DNA from 3 places in the Methylocystis sp. H4A genome. Region 3 is predicted to be linked to each of the others. Evidence: riboswitches for the same ligand, from Rfam matches in the RefSeq annotation. Region 3 holds a riboswitch; each other region holds the start of a gene.

The links. Region 3 has a riboswitch for fluoride ahead of IYW40_RS03435 (efflux transporter outer membrane subunit). Riboswitches for the same ligand answer to the same signal wherever they lie in the genome.
Region 1: it holds a riboswitch for fluoride, as region 3 does, so the genes downstream of both, crcB (fluoride efflux transporter CrcB) here and IYW40_RS03435 (efflux transporter outer membrane subunit) in region 3, are expected to answer to the same signal.
Region 2: it holds a riboswitch for fluoride, as region 3 does, so the genes downstream of both, IYW40_RS01735 (MFS transporter) here and IYW40_RS03435 (efflux transporter outer membrane subunit) in region 3, are expected to answer to the same signal.

What each region holds. Positions count from the first base shown of each region.
Region 1 is NZ_JADNQY010000025.1:220,176-229,827, reverse strand. Features, by position in the region: gene IYW40_RS12620 (hypothetical protein) at 1-37, shown strand, start outside; partial or broken gene IYW40_RS12615 (transposase) at 72-211, opposite strand; gene recA (recombinase RecA) at 290-1,354, opposite strand; gene IYW40_RS12605 (adenine phosphoribosyltransferase) at 1,688-2,215, shown strand; gene IYW40_RS12600 (murein L,D-transpeptidase family protein) at 2,291-3,598, shown strand; gene IYW40_RS12595 (hypothetical protein) at 3,704-4,105, shown strand; gene IYW40_RS12590 (Kazal-type serine protease inhibitor family protein) at 4,164-4,400, opposite strand; fluoride riboswitch at 4,846-4,907, shown strand; gene crcB (fluoride efflux transporter CrcB) at 4,992-5,366, shown strand; gene IYW40_RS12580 (spermidine synthase) at 5,571-6,263, shown strand; gene rplU (50S ribosomal protein L21) at 6,489-6,797, shown strand; gene rpmA (50S ribosomal protein L27) at 6,862-7,131, shown strand; gene IYW40_RS12565 (GNAT family N-acetyltransferase) at 7,310-7,912, shown strand; gene obgE (GTPase ObgE) at 7,920-8,984, shown strand; gene IYW40_RS12555 (DUF2946 family protein) at 9,069-9,464, shown strand; gene IYW40_RS12550 (hypothetical protein) at 9,638-9,652, shown strand, end outside.
Region 2 is NZ_JADNQY010000013.1:10,615-20,266, reverse strand. Features, by position in the region: gene IYW40_RS01785 (cbb3-type cytochrome c oxidase subunit I) at 1-83, shown strand, start outside; gene IYW40_RS01780 (SirB2 family protein) at 96-494, shown strand; gene IYW40_RS01775 (NnrS family protein) at 537-1,700, opposite strand; partial or broken gene nthA (nitrile hydratase subunit alpha) at 2,159-2,778, opposite strand; partial or broken gene IYW40_RS22180 (SH3-like domain-containing protein) at 2,851-3,336, opposite strand; gene IYW40_RS01760 (RNA polymerase sigma factor) at 4,064-4,777, opposite strand; gene IYW40_RS01755 (hypothetical protein) at 4,998-5,690, opposite strand; gene IYW40_RS01750 (DUF488 domain-containing protein) at 6,197-6,724, opposite strand; gene IYW40_RS01745 (DUF2945 domain-containing protein) at 6,737-6,946, opposite strand; gene IYW40_RS21555 (family 1 encapsulin nanocompartment shell protein) at 7,030-7,314, opposite strand; fluoride riboswitch at 7,859-7,918, shown strand; gene IYW40_RS01735 (MFS transporter) at 8,034-9,599, shown strand.
Region 3 is NZ_JADNQY010000016.1:84,413-94,064, forward strand. Features, by position in the region: gene IYW40_RS03420 (ATP-binding cassette domain-containing protein) at 1-755, opposite strand, end outside; gene IYW40_RS03425 (MlaE family lipid ABC transporter permease subunit) at 764-1,912, opposite strand; gene dgcA (N-acetyl-D-Glu racemase DgcA) at 2,129-3,112, shown strand; fluoride riboswitch at 3,168-3,229, shown strand; gene IYW40_RS03435 (efflux transporter outer membrane subunit) at 3,352-4,914, shown strand; gene IYW40_RS03440 (HlyD family efflux transporter periplasmic adaptor subunit) at 4,954-6,144, shown strand; gene IYW40_RS03445 (plasma-membrane proton-efflux P-type ATPase) at 6,263-8,824, shown strand; gene IYW40_RS03450 (polyphosphate kinase 2 family protein) at 8,857-9,652, shown strand, end outside.

The sequences.
Region 1 (9,652 bases), on a different contig from region 3:
TGGCCGCGACAAGCGCGGCCATGACGAGGTGAGATGACCCCTCGTTAACCTGGATTCGGAGCCCTGAGCCCCCTTGAGGCTCGACTGAAACGCCGGAACACGCTGTTCCAACCCCCAAACGCTTCCGGAAGATCACGCCAGGGAGAGCCCGTGCGCACGATCCACGGCGCCATCCGCTCCCAAGCCACGTCGGTAAAACCAGTCGGTCCATCACACCCAAGGCCGCCTCCCCAAAGGCCGCCTTGAATTTGATTTGCGCCTAAAATGGAATCCTTAGAGTCCACACGGCCTAGGCCTCGTTTTCATCCGGCGCGTCAAGAATACGCTCGGCGATCAGCCCGGCGTTCTCGCGGATCGCCTGTTCGATGCGCTGCGCGGCCTCGGGGTTTTGCTTCAAAAAGCTCTTGGCGTTCTCGCGGCCCTGGCCGAGTCTCTGGCTGTCGTAGGAGAACCAGGCGCCCGACTTCTCGACGACGCCGGCCTTGACGCCAAGATCGATCAATTCGCCGAATTTGGAGACGCCCTCGCCATACATGATGTCGAATTCGACCTGTTTAAACGGCGGCGCCACCTTGTTCTTGACCACTTTGACGCGGGTCTGGTTGCCGGTCGTCTCGTCGCGGTCCTTGATCGCGCCGATGCGGCGGATGTCGAGCCGCACCGAGGCGTAGAATTTCAGCGCATTGCCGCCGGTCGTCGTCTCCGGCGAACCGTACATCACGCCGATCTTCATGCGGATCTGATTGATGAAGATGACGAGCGTGTTGGAGCGGGCGATCGAGGCGGTAAGCTTGCGCAACGCCTGGCTCATCAGCCGCGCCTGCAGGCCCGGCTGCACGTCGCCCATCTCGCCCTCGATTTCGGCGCGGGGCGTCAGCGCCGCCACCGAATCGACGACGAGCACGTCGACGGCGCCAGAGCGCACCAGCGTGTCGGTGATTTCGAGCGCTTGCTCGCCGGTGTCGGGCTGCGAAATCAAGAGATCTTCGAGATTGACGCCGAGCTTGCGGGCGTAGATCGGATCCAGCGCATGTTCCGCGTCGACGAAGGCGCAGACGCCGCCCAATTTCTGCGCCTCGGCGATGACATGCAGGGTGAGGGTGGTCTTGCCCGAGGATTCCGGCCCGTAAATTTCAACGACGCGGCCGCGCGGCAGGCCGCCGACGCCCAGCGCGATGTCGAGCCCCAGCGAGCCCGTCGAGATCGTCTCGATCTCGACGGCCTTCTGGTTCTTGCCCAGCCGCATGATCGAACCTTTGCCGAATGCGCGCTCGATCTGCGACAGAGCGGCGTCGAGCGCCTTGGTCTTGTCCACGGAAGTCCCTTCCACGAGGCGGAGATTGGCTTGGCTCACGGCTGAAAATTCCTTCTGACACGGTTAGCTAGGCGCAGGCAATGCGGCTGCGAGGGCGTTCGCGAGGCAAGGGGCGCTGGGCGAAAGAGCGCGCTCGACCCTGAACTGCAGTGTGCACGATTTGTTCTTTTTTGCCAAGTTCTTTTTGGAGATCTTGGCCGGAAATTCAGGGGCGACAACAAGGAGTGATCGGGCGCACCCGTGCGCGAAGGCCGTCCCCAGCCACGCCCCCTCATTTGCGCCCTCCCCCGCCATCCGTGTATCTCTTTGAGCGTGGCGGTTTCGCCATTCCATCCACGCGGCCACCTTCGCCGCTGATCGCAAGGCCGTTTCATGCCGCTTGCCGCCGCCATTCGCACCATTCCCGATTATCCCAAGAAGGGAATCCTCTTTCGCGACATCACCACCCTGCTCGGCGACGCCAAGGCGTTCCGCAAGGCGGTCGACGAACTCGTGCAGCCCTGGTGCGGCGGCAAGATCGACAAGGTCGCTGGGATGGAGGCGCGCGGCTTCATCCTGGGAGGCGCGGTGGCGCATCAGCTTTCCGCCGGCTTCATCCCGATTCGCAAGAAGGGCAAGCTGCCGCATCGCGTCGTCTCGATCGCCTATGAGCTCGAATATGGCGTCGACGAAATGGAGATGCATGAGGACGCGGTCCTCCCCGGCGAGCGGGTGATTCTCGTCGACGATCTGATCGCCACCGGCGGCACCGCCGAGGGCGCGGTGAAACTCCTGCGCCAGGCCGGCGCCGACGTCGTCGCCGCCTGTTTCGTCATCGACCTGCCCGACCTCGCCGGCGTGAAAAGGCTCCAGGCGCTCGGCGTCCCGGTGCGCACGCTGGTCGCCTTCCAAGGCCACTAAACCGCCTTTTTCGAATGGTCTTGCTCAGCCCAGGCTCGAGTTTCAGAATCTTCCAGGAGAGGCTTGCATAGGCGCATGACGCCGCGACAGACCCATTTGGCGCTGGCGGCGCTCGCCCTCGCCGCGCTCGTCGGCGGAGTCGCGGCCCTCCGCTATCTGCCCTGGGGCGAGAGCGCGTCTCCCGTCCGGAGCGAGGCCGCGCGCAGCGCCTGGAGCGGCGCGCTGCCGACCGGCCTGCGCAGCATGGCCCTGCGGGTGAAGCCCGGCGCGTTCCCCCCTGCTCCGCCGCCCGAGCCCACAATAGCGACGCCGCAAGAGCCGAGCGTCGAGGTGGCGACTCTCCCGCAAGACGACGTCGAAGGGTCGGTGTCGTTCCCGCCCGCGCCGCCGCCCGCGCGGCCGGAGATTGTGGAAAAGCCCACGCCGCTGCCCCCGTCGCGACCGGCCAATCTCGCCGAGCTTGCGGACAAATTCACCGAGACGGTGTCAGCCCCTGCCGAGCAGCCGCAAACCGCCGGAGCGACCCCGCCCGCCGAGCCGGCAATGGCGCCGGCGCCCGCCAATGCGCCGCTGCCGCCGGCCCGGCCGCAGGAGCCGTCGGCGAGAGCCGCGGTTGAGGCGACGCCGACGGCGCAAGAATCGGCCCCGGCGTCGGCGCCGCCGACCCAGGTGGCGCGCGCCGTCGAGCCGACCTTGCGGGCTGCGCCCGAGGACGCCTTTCAGCAGGAGGCCCCGATCCGCTACGGCATGGGGGACCAGGTCTTCGTGCGCATCTTCAAGCAGGAAGGGCAGCTCGAGCTCTGGCTTCGAAAGAGCAACAGCCGCTTCTCGCTCTACAGGACCTATCCAATCTGCAAATGGTCCGGCAAGCTCGGACCCAAGCTCAAGGAAGCCGACTACCAGTCGCCGGAAGGCTTCTACAGCGTCTCGGCGAAGCAGCTGCATCCGCATTCGAATTATCACCGCGCGTTCAACGTCGGCTATCCGAACGCCTTCGATCGCCAGAACGGGCGGACCGGCGGTCTCGTCATGGTGCATGGCGCGTGCAAGTCGGTCGGCTGCTTCGCCATGACCGACCGCGGCATCGAGGAAATCTACGCCTTCGTCGAAGCGGCGATGCGCGCCGGCCAGCGCGAAGTGCAGGTGCACATTTTTCCCTTCCGCTTAACGGAGCATGCGATCGCTCGGGAAACCGGCGGCAGCTGGCTCGCCTTCGTCGGCGCGGGCGGCAATTATCAGCACTGGACCGAGTTCTGGCACAATCTGAAGCAGGGCTACGACATCTTCGAGCAGACCGGCGAACCGCCGGTGGCCTTCGCCTGCGGCGATCATTACGCCTTTGGCGCGGGCGATTCGTCCTGCCGACGCATCGCCGGCTGGTGATCGGGGCGCAACGCTGAGACAAGACTGTTCAGCTTGGTTTCAGCCGGCGCGCGTGAGGATACTTCGGCAAAAGCGCTGGGGGGCGCAAACAAGGAAAACGCCCGCATGCGGCTCGTGACCTATCCTATCGTCGGCGCGGCTTGCGCGCTCGGCATCCTCTTCGCGCCGATCGCCCAGGCGGCCAATGCGCCGCTGTGCTTCGCGATCGCCGAAAACTACAACAAATGCATGCGCCAGCATCAGTACGGGCGCGGCGGGCATGGCGGTTATGGTCCGGGTTACGGGCAAGGATACGGCCAAGGTTACGGCCAAGCCTATCGCCGTGGCTATCCCGGCGCAGATTTCGGCGGCGATCCCGGCGACTATGATGGCGATGGCGGCTACGGCGGATTTGGCGGCGACGACGGCTATGGCGGCGGCTCCCGCCGTCACCACCGTCACGAGCGCTCTCAGGCGGCCTGCGCGATCTGGATCGCTCAGATGCAGGCCAGCGGCTGCCTCAACTAGCCGAAGCAATGGCGCGGCACGATTGCGCCGCGCCGGCGCCAGATCTCAGCCACCAGTCTCACCTGTAAGGTTTCGGGCACTCGCCGTCGGACTTTTTCGCGACCTTGGCGGCGCGACGCGTGCAGTCGTTACCATAGGTTTTATCGTCACAGCCGCACACCGGGCGATAGTCCTTGGTGCATATCTTTGGAACCTCCACACACTTGCCCGCGATGTCGGCTCCGCGGCATTGGCCCGGCTCGGGGTCGCACCACAAGCCTGTGTCGCATTGAATGCCGGCGATGCCTGCGCACATCTCACCGACCTTGGCGGCCGAGGCGGGCGCGGGAGCAAAGAATACGAAGAGCGTCGAAGCGAGGAGCGCGCAGAGGCGCAAGCCAAGGCGTAAATACATAGCAATTCTCCAAAAAATGCTTTCGTAACGGAGGGATAACGCCTCGGACCGGCGAGCGTTCCCGCGACGGCGACGGCGGCTGCAGGGCGCTCCGAATCCAGGGAGGGGTCATCTCACCGCGTCATGGCCGCGCTTGTCGCGGCCATCCACGCGATGACGCGAGGCAAATGTGAGGATATGAGCCGAACCTGCCGTCTCCGCGCGAAGCGTTTCGCGGCTGACCGGCGTGGATGCCCGGCACAAGGCCGGTCATGACGGCTGAGAGTGAGCTGAAATTAACCAGAGTTCGAAGCCCTGTCGGCGGCCAGCGACGGCGTTGATCGTTTGCGCCGGCTCGACTATGCTGGCTCCCACACGGGATGGGGCTCCCGGTAACCGCCTGATGAGGCTGATGGCTCCTGCCGCAAGGACGCGCGTCCTGCGGGAGGGGCGCGCCTAAAACGCCGCCTGCCGCAGCATGTTTGTCGTCCGCCTGTTGGAAAGGACGACGTCATGGGCTTCTTCATCGTATTTGCTGGCGGGGGACTGGCCGCGGCCGCGCGCCACGGGGTCAATCTTCTTCTTGCCCGACTGATCGGCGTCGGTTTTCCCTTCGGGACGCTGGCCGTGAACGTGCTTGGCTCGTTCCTGATGGGCGTGATCGTGGGTTATTTCGCCTTTCAGGGCGAGGCGTCCCAGAACTGGCGCCTGTTCCTCACGACCGGGATTCTTGGCGGCTTCACCACCTTTTCGGCGTTCTCGCTCGAGACGGTTTTGCTTTACGAACGCGGCGAACTGGCGATGGCGGCCTTCTATGTCGTGGCGTCAATCGGACTTGCGATTGCCGGCCTCCTCGCCGGCGTGTCGCTGCTGCGCCATTTTTCGTGAAGGGTTCGAACTCCAGCCTGGCGTGGAGATGCGGCAGCAATTTGCAAATGAAATTTGGCGAACGGCGGTCGAGGAACTGTTTGTGGGCGAAGCGATAGTCCGGGATTGGCGCTTTGCGGCCTGTGCCCGAACTGCAGAATTTAGCGCATTGAGGTCATCGCATGTCGTCGCATGAAGCGCTTCCCAAGGAAACGGAGAGGATCAGTGATTCCGTGGACCCTGCTCGACACAGCGCCGATACCGGGCGGCGAGGGCGAACTCCGCCTCAAGCGTCGCGGCGCAGAATTCTCGATCACGTTGGGCAATATCGAACTGATGAACAGTCGCCTCAGTGGCTCGGAGGAGGCGCTCGCCACGCTCTCTTGCGAGAGAATTCAGGCGCGCCCACAGCCGCGTGTTCTGATTGGCGGGCTGGGGATGGGCTTCACTCTGCGCGCCGCGCTCACTGTACTCGGCGCGAAAGCGCGGATCGTTGTCGCCGAACTCATTCCGGCGGTCGTGGCCTGGGCGCGCGGTCCGATGGCGGAAGTCTTCGGCGCCAGCCTGACGGATCCGCGCGTCAGCATCGAGGAAGGTGACGTTGGGCGCCTGATCCGGTCTGGCCGCTCGACTTATGACGCAATCCTTCTCGATGTCGATAATGGCCCCGAGGGCCTGACTCGCGAAGCCAATGACGGACTTTACGATATCGAGGGATTGAAAGCGGCCCGCAAGGCGCTGCGCCATGATGGGGTGTTGGCCGTCTGGTCATCGGGGCCGGATCGGAATTTCACGTCGCGCCTCCGCAAAGCCGGGTTCCGCGTGGATGAAGTCAAGGTGCGCGCCAACGGCCAACGCGGTGGCGCCCGGCACGTCATCTGGATCGCGACAAGAGAGTCGACGCCTCAGATGCAATAGAAAGCCAATCTCTATTGAAACCGAAATCGACAGCGCCCCGCCTTTTTTCTGGCCGCCCCACATATTGACAGTCGCCGGCTTTGAAGGGTAGATGAACGTCGCTTCGGCGCGGCGGTTTCGCCGCGCTTTTCGTTTGCGCCTGGCGCAAATTCGAGGCGAAGCCACTAACTGCCAAGAAGCCGGCCGGCGGAGACGCCAGCGTCGGGACGAACACAGGAAAAAAAGATGTTCGCAGTCATCAAAACCGGCGGCAAGCAATATAGCGTCGCCGCGGGGGACGTGATCACCGTCATGGCGCTCGACGGCGCGCCGGGCGACGCCGTCACTTTCGACGAAGTGCTCATGCTGGGCGGCGACAGCCCGAAGGTCGGCGCCCCGACGATCGCCGGCGCGAAAGTCTCCGGCGAGATCGCCGAGCAGACGCGCAGCCCCAAGTCGATCGCCTTCAAAAAGCGTCGTCGGCAGAATTCAAAGCGCAAGCGCGGCCATCGTCAGGACCTGACGCTTGTGAGAATCACCGCGATCGAGAGCTGATCGCCCTCTCGCGTAATAGAAATCGAGCGGCCCAGTCGCCGCGCAGGATAGTCGGAGCAAGACCATGGCTCACAAAAAGGCAGGCGGCTCGTCGCGCAACGGCCGCGATTCGGACGGCCGGCGCCTCGGCGTCAAGAAATTCGGCGGGGAAGCCGTCATCGGCGGCAATATTATCGTGCGCCAACGCGGCACGAAGTGGCGCCCGGGCCGCAATGTCGGCATGGGCAAGGACCACACGCTTTTTGCGCTCGTCGAAGGAGTCGTCGAATTCAAGTCCAGCGGCGGACGCGCCAGCGTATCGGTGGCGCCGGCGCCCGCCGCAGCAGCCGAGTAAGGCGGTAGGGGACGACCCGCCGCCGGCCTTCCGGCGGAAGTCGTCTCGACTACCTCTCTCGCGAATTCAGGCGGGAACGTTTCAGGCGAGATGTCCGGAAGCGCCGTGAAGGGCCAGTGGGGAGCGCTCTCCTTTCAGGCTCTTGGGCCAATATTTCCGATGTCGCTTGGAGCAATCAATGTTTCCCGAAATTACCCGCGACGACGTTTTCCGGCTGGAGACTGAGCGACTGTGGCTGCGTTGGCCGCGCGCCGCCGACGCCGATGAGATTCGCCAGCACGTCGGCGATCCCGACGTCGCGCTGATGACGGCCAGCATCCCGCATCCTTACGCGCCGCACGACGCCAACGCGTTCATCGCATCGGTGCGCGAGGAGAACGGCGCCGGCGGCGGCCTCCATCTCGTCGTCACCCCGAAGAATAGGCCCAACGAGCCGATCGGGCTTGTGAGCCTTCATGGCGCGGATCGCCGCGGCTCGGCGACGTTCGGATTCTGGCTCGGCAAGCCCTATTGGGGACAAGGCTATACGACCGAGGCGGCCAGGGCCCTCATCGACCTCGCCTTCGGAATCACCTCGCTGGATCGGATCGTCTCCTCGGCGCGGCCGGACAATCGCTCCTCGTTGCACGTGCATGAGAAGCTCGGTTTCCACCGCACGGGCCGCGGCATGCGGCCGGCGCCCGCGCGCGGCGGCGAAATGGAAGTCGAGCTTTTCGAATTAAAGCGCGGCGAAGCGCACACGCTGTTCGGCGCCCGCCGGCCGCGATTCTTTTCACCGTGAGCGGCAGATGAAATTCCTCGACCAGGCCCGCGTTTTTGTCCGCTCCGGCGACGGCGGCGCGGGATCCGTCTCCTTTCGGCGCGAGAAGTTCATCGAATTCGGCGGGCCGGACGGCGGCGACGGCGGACGCGGCGGCGACGTCGTCGCGGAGTGCGTCGCCGGGCTGAATACGCTGATCGATTATCGCTACCAGCAGCACTTCAAGGCCAAGACCGGCGGCCACGGCATGGGCAAGAACCGCGCCGGCGGGCGCGGCGCCGACGCCGTGCTGAAAGTGCCGGTCGGGACGCAAATCTTCGAGGAGGATGGGGAAACCCTCATCGCCGACATGACGGAGGTGGGGCAGCGCGTCGTCATCTGCAAAGGCGGCAATGGCGGCTTCGGCAACGCGCATTTCACCACCTCGACCAATCGGGCGCCGCGCCGCGCCAATCCTGGCCTCGAGGGCCAGGAGCGCACCATCATCCTGCGGCTGAAACTGATCGCCGACGCCGGGCTGATTGGCCTGCCCAACGCCGGCAAGTCGACATTCCTGGCGACGGTGACCGCGGCGAAGCCCAAGATCGCCGACTATCCCTTTACGACGCTGCATCCCGGTCTGGGCGTCGTGCGCAGCGACGACAGAGAATTGGTGCTGGCGGACATCCCGGGCCTGATTGAAGGCGCCCATGAGGGCCACGGCCTCGGCGATCGATTTCTCGGCCATGTCGAGCGATGCCGGGCGCTCCTGCATCTTATCGACGCGACGGGGGAACATGCCGGCAAGGATTACAAGATCATCCGCGGCGAACTCGCCGCCTATGGCGCCGGTCTCGCCGAGAAACCGGAAATCGTCGCGCTTTCAAAGATCGACGCGGTCGACGCGGATCATCTCAAGAAGCAGCGGGAGCGGCTGAAGCGGGCGATCGCCGCCGCCGGGCCCGAGACGCGCGAGCGCCAACCGGCGCCCTTGCTCCTTTCGTCGGCGAGCGGCGCCGGCGTCAGGGAAGCGCTCCGCGCTGTGTTCGACGCCATCGAGGCGCAAAAGGCGTACGAGCGCGCGTCGGAAGCCGAGGGGCCCTGGACCCCCTGACTTCGGACGCGAAACCCTTAATCGCCGCCTGCGCGCGGCGTCGCCATTGACCTTAACAAGATCAGTGAATAGCTTCGACGGGCTATGAGCGCGCGCAGCGAAGTCAAAACATCGCAGTTCAGTTCGACGGCAGTCACGCTGCTCGTCGCCTATCTGTTTGTTTTGCAAGGCCTCGCTGTCGGCGTTTCGTTCAGCGGACGCGGTTCGGGCCTCTTCGCCAACACGATCTGCTTTAGCAAGGCTTCCGGACCGCTTTCCGGAGATCCCGCGACGCCCGCGCGTCCGGCGCGGCACGGCGACGTCTGTTGCGTCGTGCATTGCGCATCGCTCGGAGGCGCGACCGCCGCCTCGCCATTCATCGGCGAGACGCCCCCGGCCGCGTCCTATTCGACGATCGGACTGGCCTTTGACGAGACATCTCGTCTTCCAGAGGCGTCGACCCCGCCGCTCGGCTCCCGCGCTCCTCCCGTCCTGATCTGACGCTTGCCGCAGAAATGCGGCGTCACGCCCCGACATGTCGGCATGCCGCCGGCGGGGGAGAGTCAGACCAGCGTATCCGTCGTTTGTCAGCGTGCATCGCACAGAGCACGCGCCGCTCAGTTCTCAGACTGGCGGTTGCGACGAGCCATCGGACCGCGCAGCGATTTTGGATCATGGAACAGAAAACT
Region 2 (9,652 bases), on a different contig from region 3:
GGCTCCGGCCGCGCCGCCAGCCTCATGAAGTGGAGCAGGAGGACAGGGAACTGGAGGCGGGACCGGCGAAGCGTGCGGCGTGATCCGCCACTTGCATGGAAGCCTATTACTTCGAGATTCGCGCCGTCCACGTCGCGGCGGCGCTGGCGAGCGGCGGCTTCTGCCTTATGCGGGCGCTCGCTTTGAACTTGCTCGCGGCGTCATGGCCACCGTCGCTGCTCGCGCGGCTTGCCTCCTACGCTATCGACACCGTGCTCTTCACGGCTGCCCTCATGCTGACGGCCGTCACGCGTCAATACCCGTTTGTTGACACTTGGCTGACCATGAAGGTCGTGGTCATGCTGCCGCTCTATATTTTTCTGGGTTACTGGGCGCTCCGAGCCAAGGCGTTCAAGTTGCGGTTGGCGGCGATGGCCGGCGCGATCGCAGCTTTTCTTTTCATTTATAGCATCGCACGCAAGCATAGCCCGCTTGGCATGTTTGCCCTCGGGTGAGAAACGTCGGCAAGCTTGGTCGACCTTTCCGGGAACTGGCCTTTAGGCGGTTTGATGCAAGCGCCTCGTCGTCACCATCCCGAAATAGAGCACCACGAAGAGGCCGTAGGCCAGGCTCCACATCCCGCCGGCGACCGCGAGGGCTGCGAAGTAGTGCTCGCCCATGAAAGGCGCGCCGATGCGCAGGATGGCCGCCAAAGTTATGGCGACGTAGATCGCGGCCGTCCACCGATCTGCGAGGAGCGGGCGACCGGTGTGGCCGCGCGTTGCGCGGGTCATCACCGCGAGCGTCATTGTTCCGATGGCGCCGACGGTGAGGGCATGCAGAGGCGCGGCAGGACCCGCGACTCCCCATAGTTCATTGCCGCCGATGAGCAGGAAGCCCAAGGGCACCCAGCCATAGCCCAGATGCAGCACGAAGAGCATCGGTTCCGCGCGCGTGCTGACGCCGCGCCAGCGGATAAGACGTAGAAAGAGCGCCGCGCCGGCGATAATGAGCGGAGCCGCGGTAAGTCCGGCGTCGGGAAACGCGACCCAGGCGACGAGCGCCACGAGCGTCGCCGCGAGCGCGAAACGATCGAGCGCGCCGAAAGGCGCGGGCTCCACTTCAGCTGGCGAATTCTTCGCCAGCCAGTTGCGGGTGAAGCTCGGCGCGATGCGCCCCCCGATGATGGCGATGAGCATGATGAGGGTCGCGACGCCGACGCGGGCCCCGATGGCGCCCGTCGCGGCAAGGTCCATCGCTTCGAGATGCGTGAGCAGATTCCCGAAGAACAGAAGCGCGAGAGCGGCGACCATGGGCAAGTTGCGCCAGTTTCGCCCCGTGGCGATCTCGCGCGCGACAACGAAGATAAAGACCGCCGGGAAAGCGAGGTCGAGCGCCGCGGAGACAAGCGCAGGCGCACTATTCGAAGTCAGGACGGCGATGCGGCCGAGAAGCCAAAGGGCGACGAGGCCGGCGAGCGGCGCGCCTTGCAGGGGCAGCCGACCGGTCCAGTTTGGAATGGCCGTCAGCAAGAATCCCGCGACGACGGCGCCGCCAAAACCGAAGGCCATTTCATGCGCGTGCCAGAGAGAGGGCGCGAAGCGTGTCGGCAGTTCGGCCGCCGCCTCCAGATAGGCGATGGAGAGCGGCAGCCCGACAGCGGCCCAGAGCGCGGCAAAAAGGAAGAAGGGGCGGAAACCCGCGGAAAGAAAGATCGCCACAGGGTTTTGACTCGCCTGAGCGCGATATCGCGGAATTGGAGGCATCGTTGACTTCCCCTTTGGAATTGATGATGGGCTGGCGCTCGGTCACCAACGCACACATCGAGCGCGCAGGTCGCGAGCCTCTCGTTAGAAACCAAGCGGAATGTCACAGAGGGGAGGGGAAGATCAATAGGCCTTCTCTTGCGACACCATTCCTTCTTCTACGCGGATTCCCCGCAGATCGCGAAGGCGTTGCAGGGAAAGCGTCGCGCGCCACGGGTGTGGGCTGCGCTGGGGTTTTTCGCCCTTGTGACCGCGACGATATAGATATCGACGACTTCTTCCGCGAACCGCCGCGGGCAGCTGAGCGATAGTGGCCGAATTCGATAACGCGATGGCCAAGCCGAACTCGCGTCACTGCCACTCGTGGTCAAACCGCGGCGCTCCCTGATCAGTGGTGCAGGATCCGTGCAACCTCATGATGGCGCTCCGGCCAGCGCGACGCCCATCATCGACTCGGTCGTCACGAGCTCCATCAGCTGCGCCTCAGTAAAATCCTCTGTCGCTGCTGGCCTTTCAGGAATTACGAACCACCGCGCCGTCCCGCTGCTGTCCCACACCCCGATCTCCGTTTCCTCGGGCAGGTGGACGCCAACCTCGGCGAGCACTTTCCGCGGCTCGCGGGCCGCGCGGGCGCGAAATACCGGATCCTTGTACCAGTACGGCGGTAACCCCAGCACCGGCCATGGAAAGCACGAGCAGAGCGAGCAGATGATCAGATTGTGCACCCCGGGCGCGTTGGCGACCGCCCGCAGGTGCTCGCCTCGGCGCCGGCCATTCCCTCGGGCAGGTCGAGTTCGGCAATTGCGGCCGGGGTGTCGGCCAGCAGCCGGGCCAAGAAGCCCGCGTCGGTCCACGCCCGCACGACGATCTTCTTGCCGTTGAGCGGCGTCATCTCCGATTCGAAGTAGGCCAGCACCTTATCGACGGTCTGGGGCGTGATGACGCCGTTTTCGATCAGAAGCGATTTCAGCGCAGCGACTTTGGCCGCGCTGGACTTCTCGCGGTCCTGCGGATACTTGAACTGGCCGCTCATGCAGGTTCCTCCAAGTATGCCTCGAACAGTTCGGCGTAAAGCGTCTGCGCGCCGGGTTCCGCGCGCGGGACCCCACAATTCGGTCGGCGTGAACTCGACGATGTAGACGGGCATTGGATCGCCGATGCCGTCGCCAGTGTGCCAGAAGTAGGCGTAGTCGCCTTCGAGCACCTGCGCCACCGTGCCGCTCCGCCCCCGCAGATAGCCGGGCAGGCGAGTGTGCGCGCCAGCTGGGACATTTGCGATCCGGACCCGCTGCCCGACGGCGAACTTCGGATGCGCGACGTCGCGCCGCGGGCTGTCGCCGCTGCGTAGATATGCGATGATCTGCTCGTCGATGGCTTCAGCCCGATCGGGTCCCCCTGGCCGAGCGCCGTCCGGCCTGGCCGCTTCGCCACGCAGTTCGCTTGTCCGCGAGGCTAATTCGTCCTCGCGCAGGTATCCCTTGTCGACGAGGAATGGGGATGCCGCTGAGCCACTTCTCGTAGTAACGGAATTTGAAGTAGTCGAATGGATCCATCGTCTCGGCGCCAGCGCGCAGATCCGCCCTGTCCACATGTCGCGGAAGCGGTCGGCACGTCGGCGATCGCGCAGGCCGGCACGGACGAGTCGAGATGGCCCGAGAGAGCCATCATCGCCACATAGATGCCGAATATCCGATTTCCCACTGCCTCGGCAGGCTGGTTCAGAAAAAAGGGTCAATTCGGATCTGGAGCGCTTTTCCGACGTTGTCCAAAATAGGCTCAGAGTTGTGGAAGGCAAAGGCCGCAACACGCCGACGGTGGAATGGGAGGATCCAGGGGCGACGCGCGCGGAAGATGCGGAGCGGCGGCGCATGAGCGCATGACGAATAAAGAAGTTGTCGCGCTGGTTTTTCAAGGCGGCGGCGCGCTCGGCGCCTATTAGGCGGGCCCGTTCGGGGCGCTCGCGGCGGGGATATTGTCCGAAGGGGCTCGCCGGCATTTCGATCGGCGCGATCAACGTCGTGATCATTTGCGGCAATCATCTGGAAAAGCGCGTCGAGCGCCTGCGCGCCTTTTGGGAACGCGTGATAAGCAGGACGCCCCTTCCCTTCAATCTGGACGGATTCCTCGGTCCCATTTTTGCCAACGCCAGCGCAAATCCCCTAGCGACGGTTGGCGCGCCCGGTTTTTAGGCTGCGTCTACCGCCTCCGGCCCTCTTATGCCCTATTCAGCGTCCGGCTATCCCACCTCATATCTTCCCTTCCGAATAGTTCCATCAAGCAGGCTTATGCGGCTGAGGTACGGGGCTCTCGACCCGCCGCTACTCTTCGCTGGCCAGCCCTTCCGCTTTACAGCGTTCGAGGACACCGGTCACGATGCGGTCGCACCGCTCGCCGGCGAAGGCGAAAACGTCGCTTAAGCCCGCGTCCATCTCCTGGGCAAGGCTTTCGCGCAACAGGCTGCGAGCTCGGAAGAAGCGCGTACGCACCGTCGCCTCGGGGATCTCCAGCGCCTCGGCGATTTCTTCGACGCTCATCTCCTCGATCGCGCGCAGCATGAACACCGTCCGGAAGGCCTCCGGCAGAAGGTCGATGCGCGCCTCCAAGAGCTTGCGCATCTGAACCCGCATCATCGATTGTTCTGGGCTACGCTCAGGCTCATCGTTCAGCGCTGTCTGGGCTTCAGATTCATGGGGCGTCATGGCAGCTTCCAAAGGAATGATCTGGGCACTCTTTCGCCGCAAGCGGCCGAGCGCTTCATTGGTCGTGATCCGCACAAGCCAGGTAGAGAGCTTGCTCTCGGCGCGATAGTTTCCAAGCGCGCGCCACGCCCGCAGATAGGCGTCCTGGACGACATCCTCCGCCTCCGCATCATTGTGCACGATGCTACGCGCCGTACGGAACAGAAGCTGGTTGTGCCGTCGCATGATGGCTTCGAACGCCACTCCGTCACCGTCAGCGGCGCGCGAGATCAGCTCTGCCTCCGGCGTGGTTTTCGAGAAGCTATTTGCCGCCTGACGCTGAAGTGATTGCATTTTCGCCTCCATTCATTGAACAGGTAGGCTACCGGCGTGCCTTTGCCGGCGCTGCCGCTATAGGGATCGCGCGCGCCGCGTCTTCCGGATCGCGCAGCAATTCCATCATGCCCGCGACCATCGCGAAAGCGATCAACGCGTCGATGAGTATCACGGCTCCTTTCCGGGCGTACGGGCAATGGCGGGGCGCCGTTCCGTCGTCGCCCTTGGCGTTGTCCGACTAATTCTCGAACTTCGTTGGGAAGGCGGCGATCAAACCGTTGGTCAGGGCATCGGCCAGCATCATCATATGAGCTTCGGCCTTTCCATATTCGGCGATGCCGTCGGCATATTTGCCCTGCAAAAGCCCCGTGGCGTAGACCACAGTTGTGTCGATATGCCCCTTGAGCATGTCGCGTACCGTGGTTTGCGGCCAGTTCTTGTTCGCCTTGGCGAGAAAATCGGCAATTTCCTGCGCGTTTGCGTAGGCGGCTGCGACGGCCTTGTCGGTGGCCGGCTTGTCGCCGGCCTTGGCGGCTTTCACGACCTCGACGGCTGCGCCGATATGCTCCTGAAGCAGCTTGGTGAGCGCGTTACCAGCTGCATCGCCATAGAAGGGCTTGATAGCGTCGCCGATATCGGCCTGGTTCTGCATCAGCCGCGCTGCGGTGGCGTCGAAAGATGGCGAGCCGTTGGCCAAGGCCGTGACTGCCGCATAGGTCCATTCCATATGCTGAGCCCACAATTCACGCATCGCATTATTGAGCGCGAGTCCGCTCGGGCTGCGAATGATCTGCGCGGCTTCGGTGTGCGAGGTGTTAACGGAATAGGCGGCGGTCGGGCGGAAAACGGGAGTAGCCATAAGTGCGGCGGCGAAGCCCGCAAGGGCGAGGCGGCGATTAACGGCCCGGTGGAACATCTGCACGCGTGTCATGACGGTTCTCCTTGGTCGATCAGTTTGCGTAGCGGCCGGTGTGATCGACTCGATGCGGCCCCGTATATTCGATGCGACCCTTTCGCGCTGCGTTCCCGTTGCACGAGATTTTTTTGGGGGAAAGGAGAAAGCTTCCGAGCACGTCGAGCGGCAGAGTACGGTCAGCTCTAAAACATCCTGCGACAACACAAGCGCTGGATAGGCTCTCATTACTTCGTAAACGGGCTGCGGAGGCGCTAAAACTCATAGCGCCTCCGCTATCGCACCAGCGTGATTTTACGGGGGTTCCCGACGGTACGATATTTCTGTGCAGAGCGGTAGCTGCCGCTCAGTTTTTCTCCGCACTTGCGCCCTGTATATTAGATGCGACCATTCCGTGCTGCGTTCCCGATGCAGAAATATTTTTAGCTTTAGGCGTGTGGCCGGGTTTGTTCGCTTGGGCGCGAGCATCGAGGCGTTGCTCGAAGCTCTGGCGTCGAAGCGCTGCCAATGCTGCGAGCGGCGGACTACGGATAGATCACGGCGCCGTCAGGTTGAATGACCGCGCCTGGAGTGAGATGGGCCGGCTCCAGACGACCTTCCCCCATAATGTGGAAAACGGTCTCCCCGCTGGCGATAAGATAATCGGCGACGATGCGGCGGTGGCATCGCCACCATACGGCTTCCGAACACATGATGGTACAGCGCCGCTTGCGTCCTCTGTCCAAGAGGTGTTGGAGGCCTGCCTGAAACTGTGCAGTAAGCGCATAATCGGCGTAGTTGTGGAAACTCTCGTTCGTCCAGAAGGCGTTGACAGTCGGAGATATGCCGCGTGACCTTCCACGAAGGCCACCGAGGGCAGCCATATGTTCATAAGAGATGGCGACGGCCGCCAAGGCGCCGGGAAGCGTGTTCTTGTCGAACTGTGGATTGGTTCGTGACTTCGGAATCGTTCTGATGTCCGCGACAAGAGCGATATCGGCTTCGCGCAGTAGACCGATGAAAGCCTCGAGGGTTCGGTTGGAATGGCCGATGGTGAAAAACGGAAGCTTCACGCGCGGCCTTCGTTATGCATAGTCGAGCGCGCCGCCCTTATGCGCTGCGATGTGATCTGTCTTGTCGCTTTTGATTTCGTACTGGGGATCGTCTTTCGACGCGTGATGCGTGTGGCCTTTATAATCGAAATCTCTAATGTGAATGGCGATGATAGTCCCCGACACGCGTCCGGCCTCGGAGTTCCAGCTCACATGATCGCCGATCTTAAACTTCCTTGCCATCGCCGCGTCCTCCCGGTTCCAAGAAGCGCTTCTCCCAAACAGATGGATCCGAAGTCTATGCCCGGCGCCAGCACCACGGAAGCCTAGGTCGTCGGCAGCCGGAAGGTGAAGGTCTCCAGAAAATTCAGTTCGACGGCCGTGCTGGAATAGCTCGTGTAACCAACGGATATGTCCCGACCGATATCTAACTCGAAGTCACCGCTGCAGGTCGTGCGCACGACGCCGCCTTCAATGGCGGGCGCCCAGATGATCCCTCCGTCCACCACACGCTCAAGATGGTGAAAAACCGGATAGCCCTGGACGCTTCCACCACTCGCGGCGGTGTAGGTGTCTAGCCCGAGCATGAGCGCGTACGGACCATGTCGCACAACTGGCTGAGCGAGGCGCTTGGGTAACCCGGACGTTGGAAGGCAGCACAACGCCCTGATTGCTGCTGGCCTCGCGAATGGTGAATGCCTGCCGCAGCGCACCCATCGGACACAGCGCGATCCTTTGCAAAGGGGATTTCCCGGGCACCCAATCTGAATCCATTGCGCCGCGCTCCACGTCGTCGATCGATTGCCGCGTCAGACCGTCTGGAATACGATCCAGAACGACTTGCCGACCAAGAAACAGCAGATGACGACGGCGGGGACGAAGATGACTGCTGAATGGGACAGGTTCACGCTACGGAAATTGCCATGCTGAGGCTGATACTGATAGCAAACAGCCACGTTACCATTTTGCCAAGCCTTTGTATCAACCCGCCAATTTTGAATCCAACAACGGGCACGCAATTAGCCGATGAAGACGGCAAAGATGCAGCTTGCGTGATCGGTGAGCAATTTTCTGTCTTTCACCCAAGGATGGCGTCCTGTCTGATGTTCTTCCTGCTACTTTCACCATTGACAGGCTTAGGTCCGATTCAGTTATCCTTGTCCCGGCGATCGAGTTCGCGCTCAACCGCCTGCGGCTGATGACCCCTGCTCTACATTGTGTCGGAGTCCGTCGTTGCTCTAGTCGACAACCGCGGATGATGTCGCGTAATACCGCCCAGTAGCGATTATAGAACGGAGCGAGGGTGGCGATCATGGATAGGCCGGCCCGAATGATAGGCTGGCGATTCCTGCTGCTGAATGGCGCGGCGGGGGCGGCGAATGTCGTCATGCTCTCGAACGTTCCGGGCTACACGGTGCTCGCGCCCTATGCCGCCGGCAGTCTGCAGGGCGTGACGCCGAGCTTCGGCACCTGGGCGACCACCGACCACATGGTGGGAATCGCGCTCGGCCTGCCACTGTCGCGGTGGTTCTCCGGGCGCTTCGGCGACTATCGCGTGCTGATCGGCGCGCTCATGTTCTACGCCATCTTCTCGCTGATGTGCGCGGCGAGCGAAACCATCTGGTTTTTCGCGCCGATGCGATTTCTCCTCGGCCTTGCCGGCGGCGTCGCCCTTCCGCTCGCCCAATCCGTGACGCTTGCGCAATATCCGGATCACCAGCGCACGCTCGGCGTCGGCTTCTGGGGCGTCATGAGCATGGCGCCCTTCACCATCGGCGTATTCATGGGCGGCTTCTGGGCCGAATATTTCGACTGGCGCTGGCTATTTTATTCCAACGTCTTGGTCGTGATGCCCGTCGCGGCGATCATTGCCGCGCTGTTCTACCGGCGCGGCTTTCAGCGCCGCATGACGCGCTTCGATACGATCGGCTTCATTCTGCTCGCCGCGGTGCTGCTCGGCGTGCAGACGATTCTCAACATGGGCAATGATTTCGACTGGTTCGCGGAGCCTCTCCTCGGATGGCTGCTGCTCGTCGTGCTGCTGGCGCTGCCGATGTTCATCTTTTGGGAGTTCGGCGAACGACGGCCCGCGCTAGACCTGCGTCTGTTTCTGCATCGCAACTTCGCCATCGCGACTTTCTGCTCGATCGTCGGCTTCCTGGTGATTCAGGGCCTGCTCTCGGTGTTCATCGTGCAATTGCAGGTGCTGCTCGGCTACACGTCCTCGCTCGCCGGCATGGTCTATCTGATCATGATTTTTCTGGCGATGGCGGCCGCGGCCGTCGTGCATGAAATCACGAGGAACGTCGACGCGCGACTGATCGTGTTCCTCAACTTCATCGGTCTCGCAGTGACCTTTGTCTGGCTCGGACAATACGACAAGAACGCCTATTTCGATGACGTCAAGACGCCGATGTTCTTTTTCGGCTTCTCGCTCGCGATGTTCTTTGCGCCGCTCGCGACCCTCGCCATGACCGGGCTCGTCGGCGAACGACTGATCCGCGCGGCGGAAGAGCTCGCGATGCTGCGCACCGTGGCCGGCGCCCTGGGCATCTCGCTGCTCGGCGTTCTCTTCTTCCGCCGAACGCCGTTCCATCAGCTCGATCTCGCCGATCATTTCGGCGGACGGCGCTTCGCCTCGCTCGACCTGCTCGCCACTTTCCTGGATCGCATGCAGGCGATGGGCATGTCGCCCACCGCCGCGCAGAGCCGCGCGGCGCAGCTCATTCGACAGCAGGCGTCGATCCTCGCGCTCAACGACGTCTTTCTGTTCGGCGCAATGGCGTTCATCCTGCTCTCGGGAGTCGTCTGGCTCGCCTATCCAAGCTACGCGTCCAAGAAGCGCAAACAATCGCTCGCACGGCTTTCCGCCGAGGAACTGATGGAGCAGCCCTGAGAGACCGTTTGAGAATGGTTGCGACGGAGATAGGGGCGTGATTCAAGCTAGGG
Region 3 (9,652 bases):
GGATGGTCGGACGCGAGCAAGGTTTCCAGCGGCCCTGCGGCGATGACCCGGCCTTCAGCGAGCGCGGCCACCCTGTCGCAGATAGAATACAGGCTGTCGAGATCGTGCGTCACCATAAACACGGTCAGCCCGAGGGTCTGCTGCAGCGTGCCGATCAGCGCGTCAAATTCGGCGGCGCTGATCGGATCAAGTCCCGATGTCGGCTCGTCCAGGAACACAAGCTCGGGATCAAGCGCCAAGGCGCGCGCCAGGGCCGCGCGCTTCACCATGCCGCCCGACAATTCTGACGGAAATTTGTCCGCGGCGTCGGGACTAAGGCCAACAAGCTCGAGCTTCAGCATGGCCAGCTCGTCCATCAGTCGCTGAGAGATGTCGCGCATTTCGCGCATCGGCATCTGAATGTTCTGCTTTACCGTGAGGCCCGAAAACAGCGCGCCGTTCTGAAACAGCACGCCCCAACGCTGTTCCAGCGCACGCCGCTCAAGCGGCGCGAGCGCGTCGCGATCCTGCCCAAAAACCCGAATGGCGCCGCCTCGCGTCGGCGTGAGTCCGAGAATCGCGCGGGTCAGCACCGATTTTCCCTGCCCAGATCCTCCGACGAAGCCGAGCACCTCGCCGCGGTAAACGTCGAGGCTGAGCCCTTTCATGATGGTTTTGTCGCCAAAGCCGACGACGAGGTCGCGCACGCTGATGATGACATCGCGGTTGAGGCGCTGTTGAGCGACGTCGTTGGCATGAGCCGAGGAACTGGTCATCGCCGCGCTCAATAGTCGATCGCCGCAAAAAACACGGCGAACAACCCATCCATCACAATGACCATAAAGATCGATTTCACCACCGAGGAGGTGACCTGACGGCCCAGCGATTCGGCGGAGCCCTGCGTCGCGAGACCGTCCATCGAGGCGATGAGGCCAATGACCAGCGCCATGAAGGGCGCTTTGATGATGCCGACAAGAAACGTATGCAGCGCAATAGCCTCTTTGAGCAGTGACGCGAACGCCACCGGGCTGATCCCCCCGTACCACCAGGAAACGACCATGCCGCCAAAGAGCGCCGCTATGTCGGCGATGAAGGTCAAAATCGGCAGAGAGATCACGAGACCGAGCACGCGCGGCGCGATGAGCACCTCGATCGGCGAAAGCCCCATCACCAGTAGCGCATCGATCTCCTCGCGCATTTTCATCGAGCCGAGTTCGGCGGTGATCGCCGAGCCTGAGCGGCCGGCAATCATGATCGAGGTGAGCAGCACGCCGAGTTCGCGCAAGACAAGAATGCCAATCAGGCTGACCGAGTAGCTGGACGCGCCGAATTTGAGCAATTGAAAGATGCCCTGTTGGGCGACGATGCCGCCGACCAGAATGTTGATCAACACGATGATCGGGACGCTGCGAAAGCCGACCAGCTCAATTTGCGCGACGAGCGAAGTGAGCCTGAACCGCCGCGGATTGGCGGCCACATAGATCATCGAGGAGACGAATTCGCCGAGAAAGGCGACGCCGCGGTGAAATTCGCGAAGCGCATCCACGATCGATTCGCCGAAGTCTGCAAGCAGAGCGAAGATGACATTGAACCGCGGCCGCGAGGGCGCAACGAAGTCGCGATAATGTGTTTCTTCGAGCAGGGTCGCAAATTCAGGGCGCACATGTTCGAGCGTGACAGCGACGTCGCGGCCCGCGAGATCATGCCGCGCGCGATTGATCAGCCAGGCGCCAGCCGTGTCGAGTTGCGAGATTTGCGAAAGATCGATCGCGACCCTGCGATCGAGGCGCGCCTCCTCGACAATTCGACTCCCCTCCTCCTCCAGGCGCTGAGAGGCGAAGAGCGTCCAGTCGCCCGAAAGCGCAAGGCGCACGCCCGCCGCCGAGGACTGGCGCGCGACGTTGGGCGGACGCTGCATCGCCGCGACGGTCATCGGGCTTCGCTCCGCGCTGGAGTCAGTAATCGGCTCATTGATGGCGTCATCCTATCCGACGATTGTGGCGCGCCGCTGACGCGGGCCGGCGCGCCGCCGCTTATAAAGCCGCCTCTTGCAAAAACGTCATAACTTCGTGAATTGACGTCAGCAAGCGCGTCGGCGCACATCGCAAGCGCCAATTCCAGCCGCGCGACGTGGGCGCCGGAGAGAGATTTGAAGCGAAAACTATCTGTCGCCATAGAGAGTTACCCGATCGCCGGCAGCTTCGTGATCTCGCGCGGCGCCAAGACCGAAGCCGTCGTCGTGACCGCGACTTTGGCTCAAGGCGGCGGCGTCGGTCGCGGCGAATGCGTGCCCTATGCACGCTATGGCGAAAGCGCCGAAAGCGTCGTCGCCACAATTGAAAGCGCGCGCGACGCCCTCGAAGCCGGGGCCGATCGCGCCGACTTGCAGCGCCTGCTGCCGGCGGGGGCGGCGCGCAATGCGCTCGATTGCGCCCTCTGGGACCTCGAGGCCAAGCTTTCGGGCGTTCCAGCCCATGTCGCGGCAGGTTTCGAGGCGCTCTCGCCGCTCGTGACGGCCTTCACGATCTCGGTCGGCGCGCCCGATCAGATGCGCGCCGCGGCGGAAAGGGCGTCCGACCGCCCGCTCTTGAAGATCAAGCTCGCCGGCGAGGGCGACGAAACGCGCCTCGCCGCGGTGCGCGCCGGCGCCCCCAACTCAACCCTCATCGTCGACGCCAACGAATCCTGGACGGCTGAAACCCTTCCCCGCCAGCTCGCCGCTTGCGCCGATTACGGCGTCTCGCTCATTGAGCAGCCACTGCCGGCGGGCCGCGACGACATTCTCGCGACCATGCCGCGCCCCGTGCCGATCTGCGCCGACGAAAGCGTGCACGACCGCGCCTCGCTCGCGCCGCTCAAGGGCCGCTACGACGCGATCAACATCAAGCTGGACAAGACCGGCGGCCTGACCGAAGCGCTGGCGCTGGCGCGCGCGGCGCAGGAGATGGGCTTTTCCATCATGGCGGGCTGCATGGTGGGGACGTCTCTCGCCATGGCGCCAGCCGTCCTCGTGGGGCAGATCGCCTCCTTCGTCGACCTCGACGGGCCTCTGCTTCTGGCCCGCGACCGCGTCCCCGGGCTGTGCTACGAGGGATCGACTCTCCTGCCGCCGGGGCCGGAGCTCTGGGGATAGCGCGCGAGGTCGCCATCTGGACTTATTGACCGGTAGCTCTGTCGTAAACTAAGTTTTAACGGATGGGGATGGGGTTCCCCCGATAACCGCCGAAAGGCTGATGACTCCTGCGAACTCGCCGCCGCGTTCATAAGATCGTCGGCGCAGGGTAGGAGTGTCTGTTGCTTAGAGAGCCCGCACCCCGTCGTGCGCCTTGCCGCCTGCGCCCCCGCGGAATTATAGCCGCTTGGGGCATCGGCGTGATTCGGCTCTGGACGCGGCGGCGATGGCTGTGCTGCGGAACCCCGATCGCGCTTTTTCTCGCCGGCTGCGCGCCTACGACGCCGGTTGAGCGCGCCCAATTTCTGGGCGCGCCGGCCATGGAGCGCACGCTGGCCAGATCCGGCTTGAAAGCCGCCGCTGGCGAAACGGCTTGGCCCCGCGAGGAATGGTGGCGCGCCTTCCGCAGCGCGGAGCTTGACGGCGTCATCGACAAGGCCTTGCGCGACAATCAAAGCCTCAAGAAAGCGGAAGACACTCTGCGCGGCGCGGACGCCATCGTGCAGGTCGCCGGCGCCAGGCTCCTGCCGGAAGTCCAGGCGACCTTCGGCATGCGGCAGTCGCGCAATCCTCTGCATGGCGTCGTGGCCTCCTACAATCCGGCGCAGGGCGGATTGCAGAAGACCATGGCCTTCATCAATCCGCTTGCGCTGACCTGGGAGCTGGATTTCTGGCAGAAAAACCGGGCTCTGCTCGACTCGGCGATCGGCGAGTCGGCGGCGCAGGAGGCCGAATTGCAGCAGGCGCGCCTGCTGCTGACCGCCTCGGTCGCGCGCGCCTATCTGCGCGGCTACGCCGCGGCGCGCCAGCTCGAGGTCGCCAGAGCTTTGACGCGTCTGCGCCGCGATTTGGTTGCGCTTGCTGAAACCCGCTTTCGCACCGGACTCGACTCCTTGGACGGGGTGCAGATCGCCCGCGCCGAATTCGAAAACGCCGTCCGGCGCGAAGCGGCCGCGCAGGCGCTGGTGACGCTGCAGAAGGACGCGCTCGCTCGGCTCATGGGCGAAGGACCCGACGCCGCACGCGACCTTTACGCCGGTCGAAGCGCGCCAGCGCCAGCGTCGCCGCCGCTGCCACGCAGCCTGCCGCTTGAACTGCTCGCGCACCGTCCCGATCTCGCCGCCGCGCTGCGCCGCGCCGAGGCGGCGGCGGCCCGGGTTCACGTCGCCAAAACAATGTTTCTTCCCTCGATCGATCTTGCGATCACCGGCGGCTTCGAAGGCTCGGTGACCTCGACGAAGATCAGCAAGCTCGCGGGCTATCTCTTCACGCCATCGGCGATCGGCTACGCGGTCTCGCCCGGAGTTCGCCTGCCCATTTTTCAGGGCGGCCGCCTCAGCGGAAATCTGGAGTTCCAGCGCGCCGATTATGATCAGGCGGTCGACTCATATAATGAGACGCTGCTGCAAGCGGCGCAGCAGGTCGCCGACGCCATCGCCAATCTCAAGCGCGCGCGCGCCGAATATGAGGCGCAAAGTCGGTACCTGCGCGTGGCGCGCGTGCAATATGACCTCGCGCAATCGCGGCTGCGCGACGGCATTAAGGATCGCCGCGAAACCGTCGCCGAGCGTGTTGATCTTCTCGAGTCCGGCTTCGCGCAGCGCGCGCTTGAAGGCGACAGGCTGATCGCCGCCGTCGACTTGTATCAGGCGCTGGGCGGCGGCTATGCCGATGGTCCGCCGCCGGCCGCGCCGAAGCCGGCGCCCGAAACCGACCCTTTGACGCCGGCCGTCGAGACAATCCAGTCGCTTGGCGGCGGCTGAACGCGCCACGCCTCTATCAGAAGAACGCGAACCCCATCGATGGCGCTATCCCGCAAAAGCATCCGCTCCCGCAGAGAATTTCTGCTCAAGATCGTCGTTGCCGCAGTTCTTGCCGGCGCGCTGATCGCTTTCTCGCGATGGTATTTTTACGACCGCGACTGGGTGACGACGGACAACGCCTTCATCACCGGCAACATCATCCCGGTTCAGGCGGACGCGACGGGTGTCGTGGCCGCCGTGCTCGCGGAAGAAACGCAGCTCGTCAAGAAAGGCGACGTGCTCGTTCGCCTCGACGGCCAACGCGCAAGAGCGGCGCTCGCGCAGGCGGAGGCCGAACTCGGCCGCGCGGTTCGCGGCGTGGGCGCGCTTTACGCGCAGCGCCGCCAGCTCTGCCAGAAGGTCATTTCCCGCGCCGCGCTTCGCGACAGGACGCGCCACGATCTCGCAAGATACCGCGAGGCCACGCTGAGCGGCGCCGCGTCGCGACAGGTGCTGCAGAATACCGAGGACCAACTCGCCGCGCTGGAAGCCGATCTGCGGGAAGCGCAGGCGGAATACCAGTCGGTCGAGGCGCGCGTCGTCGGCGTGACGCGGATGAACCATCCCGACATCGAGGCCGCCAAGGCGCGATATAACGACGCTTACGTCGAGTTCGTGCGCCAGAACATTCGGGCGCCGGCGACCGGCTATGTCGCCAAGCGCAGCGTTCAGGTCGGCAAGCGGGTGCGCCCCGGCGACGCCATTCTCAACATCGTGCCGCTCGACCATCTCTGGGTCGAAGCGAATCTTTGGGAAAACAGGATGGCCCGGGTTCGTCCCGGGCAGCCGGCGCTCATCAAGGTCGATCTCTACGGATCGGAACACATCTACCACGGAGAAGTGGCGGGGCTCGTTCCGGGCTCCGGCGCCGTCTTTGCGGCTCTTCCCCCCGATAACGCGACCGGCAACTTCATTCGAATCGTTCAGCGCATTCCGGTGCGGATCGCCCTGCGGGCGGACGAACTCGAGAAACAGCCCTTGCGTCCCGGCCTGTCGACGGTCGCCTCGATTAATGTGTCCGGCCCGCTGCAATCGCCGAATCACTCGATCGTCAAGACGACGACGAATGAATATCTGACCGACGTCTATGACAAGGATCTCGCAGATGCGAAGGCGCGCGCCGACAAGATCGTCAAGGATAACGCCATAGGCGCGTCCAACGACGGCGCCGCCTGCACAGCCGCCGAATAAGCTGTGCACGGTTAATTTCGACTCGCGCTTGCCTTTTTGAGCGAGTCTCTTGGCGCGACTCGGATCACGCCGTAAGATTCGGTTCGGATATTTTGATGATCTGATAGGGAGAGCAAGCATGCCGGACGTCAGCGCGAAATCGCCGGCGGGCCAATCTTCGCCACCGCTTTCCCTAGATCCGGCGCAGGTCAGAATCTCGCAGCGACTTGAGACGCTGAAGACGACAGAGAGCGGCCTCACCGCCGCCGAAGCGGCGCGGCGGCTCGCGGAATACGGCCCAAACGCGCTAGAGGACAAGACGGAAAGCAAGTGGCGCCGTCTGCTCAACTATTTCTGGGGACCGCTGCCGTTCCTTATTGAAGCCGCCGCCGTCATCTCCGCCGTGCGGCGGGATTGGCCGGATTTCGGCGTCGTCGCGGGTCTTCTTCTCTATAACGCCGTGGTCGGCTTCTGGCAGGACAACAAGGCGGCGAACGCGCTCGCGGCGCTAAAGAAAAACCTCGCGCCCCGCGCGCGTGTGATGCGCGACGGCGCCTGGACGACGATCCCCGCCATCGAACTGACGCCGGGCGATATCGTCAGCGTCGCCGCGGGCCAGATCATCCCCGCGGATCTCCTGCTCATTGAAGGCGATTATTTGAGCTGCGATCAGGCGGCGCTCACCGGCGAATCGCTGCCGGTCTCCAAGAAAATCGGCGACGACGCCTATGCGGGCGCAATTGCTAAACAAGGCGCCATGACTGGCGTGGTCACGGCGACGGGCGAGCGCACCTTCTTCGGGCGCACCGCGAAGCTCGTCGGCGCCGCCGGCGCCGTTTCGCATTCGCAGCGCGCGGTGACGGAGGTCGGCGATTTTCTTCTCGTGCTCGCATTTTTTCTGGCGCTGATCCTCGTCGGCGCGCAGCTCTATCGGGAAGTCATCGCGCCGGACGACTGGAGCTGGGATCGCGTTGGCTCCATCGCCCAATATGTGCTGGTGCTGTTGATCGCATCGATTCCGGTCGCGCTGCCGGCGGTCATGTCCGTGACGATGGCGATCGGCGCCTATGCGCTCTCTTTGCAGAAGGCCATTGTTTCGCGCCTGAATGCGATCGAGGAGCTTGCCGGGGTCGACGTGCTGTGCAGCGACAAAACCGGCACGCTGACGATGAACAAGCTCACGGTGCAAAGCGCCATTTCCTATGGCGCTTTCAAGAGTGACGACGTGTTGCTCTTCGCTGCGCTGGCGACCCAAAAAAGCAGCGAAGACGCGATCGACCTCGCCGTGATGGCGGCGCTGCCGGCGCATGATGCGCTCGACGCCTTCAAGCAGAAGGCGTTCACGCCGTTCGATCCCGTCAGCAAACGCACCATCTCGACGGTCGCCGACGCCTCTGGCGGCGTTCGCCACTACGCCAAGGGGGCGCCGCAGGCGATATCCGCGCTCGTGCGGCCCGATTCGCAGACTCTGCAGCGCTATCAGAACGAGGTGGCCGCGCTCGCCGTCAAAGGGCAGCGCGCGCTGGGCGTCGCCATGTCGGAAGATGGCGCACGGTGGCAACTGGTCGGATTGATCTCGCTGATGGACCCGCCGCGCGCCGACGCCAAGGCGACAATCGCGGAGGCGCGCGCGCTCGGGCTGCAAGTCAAGATGGTGACCGGCGATGACGTCGCCATCGGCGATGAGATCGCCGCCCAGCTCGGCATGGGTTCGCATCTTCTCGTCGCGAGCGATGTCTTCAAAGGCGACGTCAAGGCCGGCGCTCTGCCGCGCAGCGTCGTCGACGCGGTGGAGCGGGCCGACGGATTCGGCAGAGTGTTCCCGGAACACAAATATGAGATCGTCAAGGCGCTTCAGTCGGTCGGCCATATCGTCGCGATGACCGGCGACGGCGTAAACGACGCGCCGGCCCTGAAACAAGCGGATTGCGGCATCGCCGTCAGCGGCGCGACCGATGCGGCGCGAAGCGCCGCCGCATTGATCCTCACGGCGCCGGGGCTTTCGACCATCGTCAATGCGATCCGCGTGTCGCGTCAGATTTTCCAGCGCATCGAAAGCTACATTTACTATCGGATCGCCATGACGCTCGACATCATGATCGTCGTCGTCGCGTCGATCGTGTTTTTCGACTTTCAGCCGCTCACCGCCATCATGATCGTCGCGCTCGCGCTCCTCGACGACATCCCGATCATGACGATCGCCTACGACAATGTCCCCGTCGCGCCGCAGCCGGTGAGATGGGACATGCACCGCATCTTCATTTTCGCTTCGCTGATGGGACTGATCGCGGTCGCCGAGACTTTCGGGTTTTTGCTGATCGGCATGCGCTGGACGCTCGACGCTTCGCTGCAGACGATGATCCCGATCGATCCCGGCCAGCTCCAGACCCTGCTGTTTCTGCAGCTCGCCGTCGGCGGCCATCTGCTGCTGTTCAGCGTGCGCACCAAAAAGGCGATTTTTGCGCCGCCTTATCCCAGCGCCAGACTCTTCTGGGCGATCGCGGCGACGCAGGTCGTCGCCGTGTTGCTCTGCCTTTACGGAGTCGGCGTCGACGCCGTTCCCGGCGCGGCGATCGTCGGCGTGTGGCTTTACTGCCTGCTCTGGGTCGTCGTGACTGAGATTGTGAAGATGATCTACTGGCGTCTGGCCGGACGGCGCGACAAGAACCTGACGGCGAGCCACGTCGCTCTCACCAGTTGAACGAGAGCGACGAGACGAAGGAGGCGGAGCAAATGAAATTCGTCAAGAAGTTCCGCGTCGAGCCCGGCTCGGACGTCAATCTTGGATCAATCGATCCGGGTTTTCATGGCGACTTTGCGAATGACGCCCAAACGGCGCAGGAATTGCAGCGCAATCTCACGCGCATTACCGAGCTGCAGCGCAAACTCTACGCCGACCGCACGCATTCTCTGCTGATCGTCTTGCAGGGCATCGACAGCGCCGGCAAGGACGGCACCTGCTGGCATGTCATCAGCGCCATGGACCCGCAGGGCGTGCAGGTGACGGGATTCAAGCAGCCGACCCCCGAAGAAAAGGAGCACGACTTTCTGTGGCGCGTCCATCCGCATGCGCCGCAACGCGGCTACGTTTCGATCTTCAATCGCTCGCATTACGAAGACGTGCTCGTCGTGCGCGTGCATAAGCTCGCGCCAAAAGAGGTGTGGAAGCCGCGCTATGATTTCATCAACGAATGGGAAAAGCTGCTCACGGTAGAAAACAAGACGACGATTCTGAAATTCTTCCTCTATATCTCGAAGGACGAACAGCTCAAGCGCTTCAAGGCGCGGCTCGACGATCCGGCGAATCAATGGAAGATCAGCGCCAGCGACTATTCCGAGCGCCAAAAATGGGACGATTATATCAAGGCCTTCGAGGCGGCCTTGTCGCGCTGCTCGACCGAACATGCGCCCTGGTACGTCATCCCGGCAAATCACAAATGGTTTCGCAATCTCGCGGTTTCCAGCATCATCGCCGATACGCTCGACGATCTTAATCTGAAGCTGCCGAAGCCCTCCGTCGACATCGACG